Regions from separate parts of the Cryobacterium sp. CG_9.6 genome, predicted to be linked through region 1. Evidence: riboswitches for the same ligand, from Rfam matches in the RefSeq annotation. Region 1 holds a riboswitch; each other region holds the start of a gene.
The links. Region 1 has a riboswitch for thiamine pyrophosphate ahead of H4V99_RS16100 (ABC transporter substrate-binding protein). Riboswitches for the same ligand answer to the same signal wherever they lie in the genome.

Region 2: it holds a riboswitch for thiamine pyrophosphate, as region 1 does, so the genes downstream of both, thiM (hydroxyethylthiazole kinase) here and H4V99_RS16100 (ABC transporter substrate-binding protein) in region 1, are expected to answer to the same signal.
Region 3: it holds a riboswitch for thiamine pyrophosphate, as region 1 does, so the genes downstream of both, H4V99_RS10930 (ECF transporter S component) here and H4V99_RS16100 (ABC transporter substrate-binding protein) in region 1, are expected to answer to the same signal.

Annotation. Positions count from the first base shown of each region.
Region 1 covers NZ_JARXUZ010000002.1:98,645-101,911, forward strand. Annotated here, with positions in the region: gene H4V99_RS16095 (ABC transporter permease) at 1-749, opposite strand, end outside; gene H4V99_RS16100 (ABC transporter substrate-binding protein) at 757-1,818, opposite strand; TPP riboswitch at 1,857-1,966, opposite strand; gene H4V99_RS16570 (SDR family oxidoreductase) at 1,955-2,239, shown strand; gene thiE (thiamine phosphate synthase) at 2,316-2,960, opposite strand; gene thiO (glycine oxidase ThiO) at 3,108-3,267, shown strand, end outside.
Region 2 covers NZ_JARXUZ010000001.1:3,049,414-3,052,680, forward strand. Annotated here, with positions in the region: gene thiD (bifunctional hydroxymethylpyrimidine kinase/phosphomethylpyrimidine kinase) at 1-211, opposite strand, end outside; gene thiE (thiamine phosphate synthase) at 208-873, opposite strand; gene thiM (hydroxyethylthiazole kinase) at 870-1,682, opposite strand; TPP riboswitch at 1,674-1,771, opposite strand; gene H4V99_RS14125 (bifunctional GNAT family N-acetyltransferase/ATP-binding protein) at 2,296-3,267, opposite strand, start outside.
Region 3 covers NZ_JARXUZ010000001.1:2,364,953-2,368,219, reverse strand. Annotated here, with positions in the region: gene H4V99_RS10945 (DNA polymerase IV) at 1-1,126, shown strand, start outside; gene H4V99_RS10940 (hypothetical protein) at 1,136-1,408, shown strand; gene H4V99_RS10935 (hypothetical protein) at 1,474-1,656, opposite strand; TPP riboswitch at 1,700-1,807, shown strand; gene H4V99_RS10930 (ECF transporter S component) at 1,856-2,506, shown strand; gene H4V99_RS10925 (ATP-binding cassette domain-containing protein) at 2,510-3,267, shown strand, end outside.

The DNA.
Region 1 (3,267 bases):
GCCCGTTCGGCGACGTAGGTCAACAGGAACAGGCACACGCTCACGAACGCGGTCACCGCAACGGCAGCCAACACAAGATCGGTGCGAAAGGAGTTCTTCATCATCGCCATATAAATGCCCAGGCCTCGCTCGGCGCCGACGTACTCGGCAAAAATGGCACCGGTGACGGCGTAGGCGATTCCGATTCGAAGGGCCGTGAAGAACGAGGGAAGCGCCGACGGAAGACGCACGTACACGAACTGCTTCCACCGGTTGGCCCCCATGCTGCGCAGCAGATTGATCGCGTCCCGATCGGTGCGGTTGAAACCGTCAATCAGTCCGACCGTGACCGGAAAGAATGTCACCAGGGCGATGACGATGACTTTGGGTAGCAGTCCGAATCCGAACCAGATGACCATCAGCGGCGCGATCGCAATGATGGGTATGGCTTGGGATGCCACCAGCAGTGGCACCAGTGCTCGCCGCAGCCCTGGTGAAAAATCGATCAGGATCGCCAGCGTCCACGCGACGGTCAGGGAGACGGCGAAGCCGAGAAACGTTTCTTGCAGGGTGGGGAGCGTATTGTCCCAGATCGCGGTGCGGGCCTCCCAGCCCTGCTGAAGAATGCGTTGCGGTGAGGGCAGGATCGCCGGCTGCACTCCGCCTGCCGTCACCGCCACCTGCCAGGTAATCACGAGCGCGGTAAGGATCGCGGCGGGAGGCGCGAGCGCCGAGAGTACCCTCGTGCGGGGCGCTGGAGCCGGCTTCACGGTGATGCTATTTTTCGCTGAGGTACTGCTCGGTGAACAATGTCGACGTGTCCAGCGATGCCGTGAGCGGTTTGCCGTCTTCGTCGGCCAAGAGGCCGGCACGGTAGAGGAAATCGGCCAGCTGCTGCCAGGTTTCTGCCGACTGAGTGCCCACTTTACCGTTGGCATCTGTGAGGTAGGAAGCGCTCAGTTTTTCCTGGCTTTGGTAAACGAGTTCCGTGTTTTCGAAGACGCCGGGATTGGCATCGATCAAAATCTTCGCCGCGGCATCTGGATGATCGGCGGCGTACTGGTACCCCTGTTGCAGAGCCTGGACGAACTGAGCAGTGGGGACAGGGTGCTTGGCCGTCCAGGCCCGGTTTGCCTCGACGATCACCGAGTATTGGTCCGGTAGGCCATAGTCGTGCAGAGCGAAGAACTTCATCGGGGTGCCACGAAGAGCGGCGTCGATACCCTCCCAGGTGGTGAATGCCGAGGTGAAATCAACTTTGCCGGCATAAAGGGCCTCATAGGCGGAGGTGCCCAGCGTAATTTTCTTAAACTCGCCCGTTCCACCGTCGTTCTTGATGACATCCGCAGCCTCGGTGGGAAAAACTGCGCTGGGGTCTGCCATGCCGAGGGTCTTGCCGTCGAGGTCTTTGGGGCTGCGAATGTCGTCGCGGCTGGCCAGGACCCCGATCGCCGTAGCGTCGTGTTGCAGCACCGACATTACCGAGATGTTGTCCACACCCGCTGCCGCCGCGAAGGTGGCCACGTCCTGAAAGCTGATACCGAAGTCAGCTGAGCCGGCATTGATGAGTGCGTCAGTGGATGACTGGCTGTATGGAAGCACCGTCACCTCAAGTCCCGCCTGCGTGAAGTACCCCTTCTCAAGAGCGACATACAACCCGGTGTGATTGGTATTCGGTGTCCAGTCCAAGGCGAAGGCCACCGGAGTCAACGCGGTAGACGAGTCGGTGCCTGTCGCCGAGCCTGATGCGCAGCCGCTCAAAACGATCGCCGCGGCAAGAGCCAGCGCGCCGCCCGTCACCCTCGACGAGGGCGCACTTTTGGGTAGAGATGTTTGCACTGTCGTGCCCTCCTTGATTGTAGGAATATCAGGGCACGGGATGTGAAAGTTTGCCTCCCTGCGCTGGCATGATCCAGATCAGGTTCGACGGTCGAAGATTGATAATCTTCCTCTCAGCCCGGCTCACCGGACTCCCGTGTTCAAGACGAGTGTAACCAAGAAACAGCCAAGCCTGGACAAACAACGTGTTGGTTCACACTCAATGCGTGCGTACCAAGTCATCGAACATCATTATTGCGCCGCCGAGGAGGTTGCCGCCGAATCCCCACTGCGTCGAGTCACCACCCCGGAAGAGTTTGCAGACGCCGCGCTGTTCTTCGTCTCTACTTGGTCCCGTTCTGTGACGGGACAAAATCTTGTTTTTGACGGTGGCTTTGTCAACTTTTGGTTGACAGTACCAGCCGAGCTGAACCGAAACTAGAAGTAGAACTAGACCGTGTTCCCAGGGATTGGCACTCGGTCGGTGACGATTCAGAACTGAACGCTGAACCTGGACATTAATCCAGTGATGGCAGGTATGCGCGCAGTTCTTTCGCTGCTTCCGAGGGATCCTTCGCCTCGGTGATCGCGCGGACGACAACGACGCGGCTCGCGCCGGCCGTCACGACCTGCTCGATGTTACCGAGATGGATGCCTCCGATAGCAAACCAAGGCACGACACTTTTCTCAACGCGCACCTGGTTGGCGGCGTAGCTCACCAGTTCAGGCCCTACCGCGGCGCGGCCTGGTTTGGTCGGTGTTTCCCAGACCGGGCCGACACAGAAATAGTCCAGACTCAGATCGGTCACTGCCTTGTTCACTTGCTCGGGCGTGTGGGTCGACAAACCGACCATGGTCTTTTCACCCACAAGTCGGCGAGCGAGTGCCAACGGAAGATCTTTTTGGCCAATATGAAAGACCGGAGCCTGAGCGAGAGTCGCTATATCTGCGCGGTCGTTGACGGCCCAAAGCTTGTCATGCCGCTCTGCGGAACTGCGGAGCACCTGGAGAAGTTCTAATTCTTCGGCGGCCTCTACAGTTTTGTCGCGCAACTGAATTATGTCCACGCCTCCTTCAAAGGCCGCGTCGAGAAATGCAGCATAATCACCGCTGACTTTTCGGGCATCGGTGCAGAGATAGAGCTGAGCGCGATCACGAAGCATAGGCCCTACACTAGGGGTGATCTGCGGGAGCCTGCACCGACAAGGGAGACAGGCTGAGAGGGCATCGGTTATTTAGTTACCGGCCGACCGTGTTGTGCAAACAACTCACCTGATCCGGTTAGTACCGGCGGAGGGAAGGAACTGTCTTTGACTAAACCACACGTTTTATGCAGCGTTGATGTCGCTGTGATCGGTGCCGGCATTGTTGGCCTCGGAATCGCTTGGTCAGCGGCGCAGTCTGGGCGAACAGTCATCGTCATCGACCCGGCGCCAGCTTCGGGGGCGACGTATGCAGCCGCAGGTATGC
Region 2 (3,267 bases), on a different contig from region 1:
CGTGCACGGCTCGCACACCCTGCGTGTTTTGGGCCACAAGCGCGGTGACCACGGCCATGCCGTAGCCGCCGTTGGCCGAGATGCTCTTAAGGTCGGCCTGAATGCCGGCACCGCCCGTGGGATCGGTTCCGGCAATGCTCAGCACCCGCGCAATCCGGCCCCCGCCCGGCCCAACTTTGGCCGCGCCCGCCCGCCCCGGCCGGACGCTCACGCGGCACCAGCCCAGGCCTGGGCGAAGGCCCGAGTAGCTTCTTCGGGGTCGGCCGCGGCGCAGATGGCCGACACCACGGCCATTCCCGCCGCTCCGGCGGCTCGCAGCGCCCCGGTATCGGCGAGACCGACACCGCCAATGGCCACACACGGCAACGACGTGGTAGCCGCGAGGCGTGCAAATCCGGCCACACCGAGCGGCTCCGGGTGGTCTTTCTTCGTGAGTGTGGGGCGGATCACGCCCATCCCGAGGTAGTCCACGGTTCCGGGTGCAAGCGCGTGCACCGCGTTCAGATGCGCCGGGTGGTTCGCCGTGAGGCCGAGCAGGGCGAGCGGGCCGATGAGCGTGCGTACGGCATCCGCTGGCAGGTCGGACTGGCCAACATGCACGCCGTCCACCGCCGCGCCAGCTGCCCGGGCCGCGAGGTACACGTCAACCCGGTCGTCAATCACGAGGGCGCACCGCCCGTCCGTGAGACGCGCCGCCGCCAGCAGCAGCGCATACAGTTCCCGCGTGGACGCGGTCTTATCGCGAATCTGCACGATGGACACTCCCCCCGCCACCGCGCTCTCAATCACCCCGAGCACGCCACGCGCACCGCTCAGGCCTGGGTCGGTCACCAAATAGGTGGATAGATCAGCGGATGCGCGCCGCACGCTCACGAGATCACCGCTAACGTGCGCACGTCTTCCGTCGTCACCGCGGCGAGGGCATCGAGGAACGCCACCGAAAAGCTGCCCGGCCCGCTGGCGACGAGCGCGGCCTGCTGCGCCGCAATCGTGTACACCGCGCACGCGGCGACGGTCGTGGCGAGCCGATTGACATGCAGAGACGCAAAGGCCGCCATCACCGCCCCGAGGGCGCAGCCGCCGCCGGTAATGCGGGTGAGGAGGGGCGTGCCGTTGGTGATGCGCACATCCGCTTCGCCATCGGTCACGATGTCGACCGCACCCGATATGGCCACGATCGATCCAAACTCGCGGGCCAGCGACCGCCCGGCTGCCAGCGCCGATTCGCCTCCGTCGGTGGCGTCGACGCCGCGCCCGCCCGCGCCCACTCCGGCGAGCGCCAGAATTTCGGAGGGATTGCCGCGAATAATCGTGGGTCGCAGCGCAACGAGCTCGTGCGCGAGTGCGGTGCGCACCGGCAATGCGCCAATGGCCACCGGGTCGAGCACCCACGGCGTACCCGAAGCGGATGCCGCCCGCGCCGTCGCGAGCATCGCCACGCGCTGCTCGGCGTGCGGCGTGCCCAGGTTCACGAGCAGCCCGCTGGCGAGGGGGGCGAACATCTCGGCTTCCGTGGGCAGGTCAACCATGGCAGCCGACACTCCCAGGGCAAGCAACGCGTTGGCCGTGAAGTTGGTCACCACGGCATTGGTGATGCACTGCACGAGCGGAGTTGTGCGGCGCAGATCGGTGAGGAGCTGTGCCGTGGCACGAGCATGGTCGTTCAACAAGCGAGAGTTCACTCGCGACATCCCTTCGCTAGTTCTGACTAGATCAGGTTCAACGGGTGTGTTCTCAGCCCTCGATCGCGACGGCACCCCGTGTCACACGTCCACCCTAGCGGGGCGGGCTATGCGTGTCCGTCTCCGGCCTTTGTTGTTGTCGCTACTTCAGGAGATCCTCCGAAACACGCACCCGCCGCCCCGGAAACACGCGGCAGGTGACCGGCGCCCGGCCGGATCTCCTGAACTAGCAACCAGGACTGGCCGCGCTGGCCCTCTGCGAGGCCCCCGCCGGGCGTGCTGCACCAGGCCTGTCCGCATCGGTCACGCCCGCCCCCCGTCGTTACTTCAGGAGATCCCCCGAACCACGCGCCCAGCGCCCCGGAAACACGCGGCACACGACTTGCGCCCCGCCGGATCTCCTGAACTAGCAACCACAACCGCCAGACAGACCGCCGCACAGGCTGCCACGGGCCCTTCCCGCACGCGCAGCAGCACGCTGCCCAACCTCGATCACGCCCGCCGCAAGTCGCTACTTCAGGAGATCCCCCGAAACAGGCACCCAGCGCCCGCGGAAACACGCGGCACATCACCCGACCCGAGCCATATCTCCTGAACTAGCAACCACACCCACCTACAGCCGGGCGAGGCGCTCGATATCCTCAAGGAACTCAGCGGCGACCTCGGCCGACACGGTCGTTCGGGTGGACAAGATGGCATCCTCATAGTCCGCTGTGCTCGGTCCTGCCATGGCGGAGGTGTCGGCAGAATCCAGCGACTGCTCGAGTGCGTTCTGTGACGCCCGGTGGGCGGCGTACTCGATGTCGGCCGGGGAGAACCCCTCGCTCTTCTCCACCAGAGTGGCGAGATCGACGACACCGACCACGGCCGACGGAATGTACCCGGCCCAGATGGCTTCGCGAGCGGCCACATCCGGAAGCCCGATCGGAATCACGTAGTCAAAACGTCCGTGGCGGAGGAAGGCCGAGTCGAGGGCGCGAATGAAGTTCGTGGCACAGACGAGCAGCCGGTCGGGCTGATCCCGGAACGCCGGAATGATCTTCAGCAGCTCATTAGTTACGCCCTGCATAGCCGAGGGCGGGTCACCCTGACGCTGGGCAGCGATCTCCTCCACCTCGTCGATGAACACCACGGCATGCTCGAGTTCGGCGATCTTCAGGAACGTTTCGCGCAGCGCGCCGGCCAGACCCTGCGGGTCGGCAGCGAGACGGGACGGGAACACCTCCACGAACGACCACTCCAGCCGCGACGCAATGGCCTTGGCAAACGTGGTCTTGCCGGTTCCGGGAGGGCCAAACAGCACCACGGCCTTGGGCGCCGAGACGCCATACTGCTCGGCCAGGTCGGGGTTGGCCAGCGGCAGCACGAGGCGCCGTTCGAGCAGCTCCTTCTCCCGTTGCATGCCGCCCACCTTGCTCCACAGGTTGCGCGGCAGCACACGACCGCCTAGCTCGGTGAGCAGCTTGAGTTCCTGACGCTGCACGGGAATGTGCCGTTCGAAGTAGCGCAGGTTGTGTTTCATTTCGAAGCCGCGGTTGAGGAAGGCATCCACTCGCGTTTCGCTTTCGGGCATCAACGCCGACAG
Region 3 (3,267 bases), on a different contig from region 1:
GATCGTGGGACACCGCGGTGGTCGTTCCGTCGTGACGGCGGCAAACTACATTGCGCGGCGGTTCGGCGTGAACTCCGCGATGCCCATGCTGCTGGCGCTGCGCAAATGCCCGCAGGCCGTGGTGCTCGAGCCGCACATGGCCGCGTACCAGCACTACTCCGAACGGGTCATGAGCATCTTCGACGACGTGACACCGCTCGTGGAACGCCTCGGCATCGACGAGGCATTTCTGGACGTGGCCGGCGCGCGCCGCCTGCACGGTTCTCCCGCTGTGATTGCGGAGCTGATACGTGCCCGCGTCTTCGCCGAGACCGGCCTGGTCTGTTCGGTGGGCGCGGCATCCACAAAATTTATCGCCAAGCTCGCCTCCGGGCTGGCCAAACCCAACGGTCTGCTCGTTGTGCCGGCTGAGCAGACGCTCAACTTTCTGCATCCGCTTCCGGTGAAATTCATGTGGGGCGTGGGGGCCACAACCGAGGAAGCCCTCGTTCGGCTGGGGCTCCGTACCATCGGCGATATTGCCCGCCTGCCCCTGCCCGCGCTGCAGCGGGCCGTGGGGGAGGCCTCCGGACACAAGCTGCACGAGCTGTCATGGGGGAGGGATGGCCGTGGTGTCACGCTGGTACGCGAGGAGAAGAGCGTGGGACACGAGACTACATTCGAGTACGACATGACGGATGCCGCGGCGCTGCGCAGCGAGCTGCTGCGGCTCTCCGATGCGGTCGCCGTGCGTCTGCGACGAGGGGGCCTGGTGGGGAGGCGCGTGGTGCTGAAACTGCGCTACCCGGACTTCACCACCGTGACGCGCTCCCGCACTCTGGCGGATCCGAGCAACGTAGGTCGCCGCATCTACGAGGAGGTGAGTGCGGCTTTTGAGCTGCTCGCGGCACCGGGAATTCGGGTGCGCCTGATTGGCGTGCGCATGGAACAGCTCTCACCGGAGGACAGCGCGGGCCTGGCCCTGTGGGATCCCGACGAAGACTGGCGCGAGGCCGAGCGCGCTGTCGACACCGTGACGGCGAAGTTCGGCCGTGGAGCCGTTCGCCCCGCCTCGCACATTGCGCCCACCTCACGCACCGCGCCCACTTCTCACACCGCGCCGGGAGCCGAGCCCAACCCGGGGTAGCCTGTTGTCATGACTAGCCTTCCGGAAAAGCTCGCAGAAATGTCCCGTTCAGCCGGCGTGAAGTCCGCCTACGGTGATCCGATTCAGATCGACGGGGTCACGCTGGTGCCCGTGGCGATCGTGAACTACGGTTTCGGCGGCGGAGACTCCGGCGACCAGGGTTCGGGCGGCGGCGGAGGTGGCGCTGCGATACCGATCGGCGCCTACGTGAAGTCGGCGGGCACCGTGCGGTTTGAACCGAACGTCATTTCACTGCTGGCCGTCGGCATCCCCTTCATCTAGGTGACGGGCCGTGTGCTGATCCGCATCATCCGCGCCCTGAAGAAGTAGGTCACCGAGAGCAGAAACTACGGGTTGCGCCGTCGACGCGAGCGGGGCCAGCGCGGCCGCAGCAGACGGCGCAGCCAGAGCGGCCAGTGCCAGGTGTCGTGCACGGGCAAACCCCTGGCAATGCGGCGCCGGCGACGAAGCGACGCCCGCAACAGCACCAGCATGATCGTCGCGGCGACGACCACAACCAGCATGCTCATGTACCCAAACCCATTCCGTGAGTCTAAGCGGGCAGCTAGACTGATGCTGAACACGGGAGTCCGGTTAACCGGGCTGAGAGGAAGCTAGCAGCTTCGACCGTCGAACCTGATCCGGATCATGCCGGCGCAGGGAGACTTCTCGTACCCGTGCCCCATCTGGGTCATCTTCCGATGATCCATCTTCGGAAAGGGCACGACAATGAACACAACCTCTACCCCCCTCGCAACACATCCGACGGCGACCAAGACCCGCACCTATCGCTGGCGCGTCGTGGACATCGTGGTCGCCAGTGTCATCGGCGTCGCGAGCGGCGTCATCTTCTGGGCCTGGGGCCTGGCCTGGACGCCGTTGAGCAGCCTCCTGGCCTTCACGCCGGGTCTCGGCGGTCTGCTGGCCGGCGGCTGGCTCTTCGCCGGAGTGCTCGGCGGACTTATCATTCGTAAGCCCGGCGCGGCCCTCTATACCGAGGTCATTGCCGCCGTCGTATCCATGCTCATCGGCACCCAGTGGGGCTTTGCCACTCTGATCTGGGGTGTGCTGCAGGGCCTCGGCGCCGAGCTGGTCTTCGCCCTGTTCTTCTACGCCAACTATCGGCTGGGAGTCGCCCTCCTCGCCGGCGCCGGCGCCGGGCTGGCTGTTGCGCTCTTGGACACCACCATCAGCTACGCGGCGCTCGACATGGGCTTCAAGACCGTGTACTTCGTGACGGCCATCATCTCGGGCACGGTGTTCGCCGGGCTGCTGTCCTGGCTTGCGGTGCGAGGACTGGCCCGAACGGGTGCGCTCAGCCGGTTTGCCAGCGGACGCGAGGTCACCCGCACCGTGGGCGCGGCGCCGACCGCGCTGTAGGGGATGACCACGATCATCTCCGATACCCGGGTCACCCCCGCCCGCATCACGGCCCGCGGCTGGGGCTGGCGGCACGCCGGCCGTTCCCGACCGGCCGTGTCGGCCCTCGACCTCGATATTGCACCGGGGGAGCGCGTGCTCCTTCTCGGGCCCAGCGGGGCCGGAAAGAGCACTCTGATGCACGCGCTTGCCGGCGTGCTCGGTGATGACGAGGACGGTGACTCCGCAGGCGACCTGCTGGTCGACGGTCGACGCGCTGCGGATGCCCGTGGCCGGGTTGGGTTGGTTCTGCAAGACCCCGATTCCCAGGTGGTTCTGGCACGAATCGGCGATGACGTGGCGTTTGGCTGTGAGAACCTTGCGGTTCCCCGTGCCGAGATCTGGCCGCGAGTGCGGGCCGCCCTGGCGGCCGTGGGGCTGGACCTGCCCCTGGACCACCCCACGTCTGCGCTGAGCGGGGGTCAGAAGCAGCGTTTGGCCCTCGCCGGGGTTCTCGCCATGTCGCCGGGGCTTCTACTGCTCGATGAGCCCACCGCCAACCTCGACCCGGCCGGTGTGGTTGAGGTTCGGGATGCGGTGGTGCGGGGACTCGACCGCTCCGGCGCAACGCTCATTGTCATTGAGCATCGCGTAGCGGTGTGGCAAGACGGGGTGGACCGGGTGATTGTGCTGGACCCCGCCGGTGGGGTGATGGCCGACGGCCCCACCGCGCAGGTGCTGGCCAACGAGGGGGAACGCCTGTCACGGGCCGGTGTCTGGGT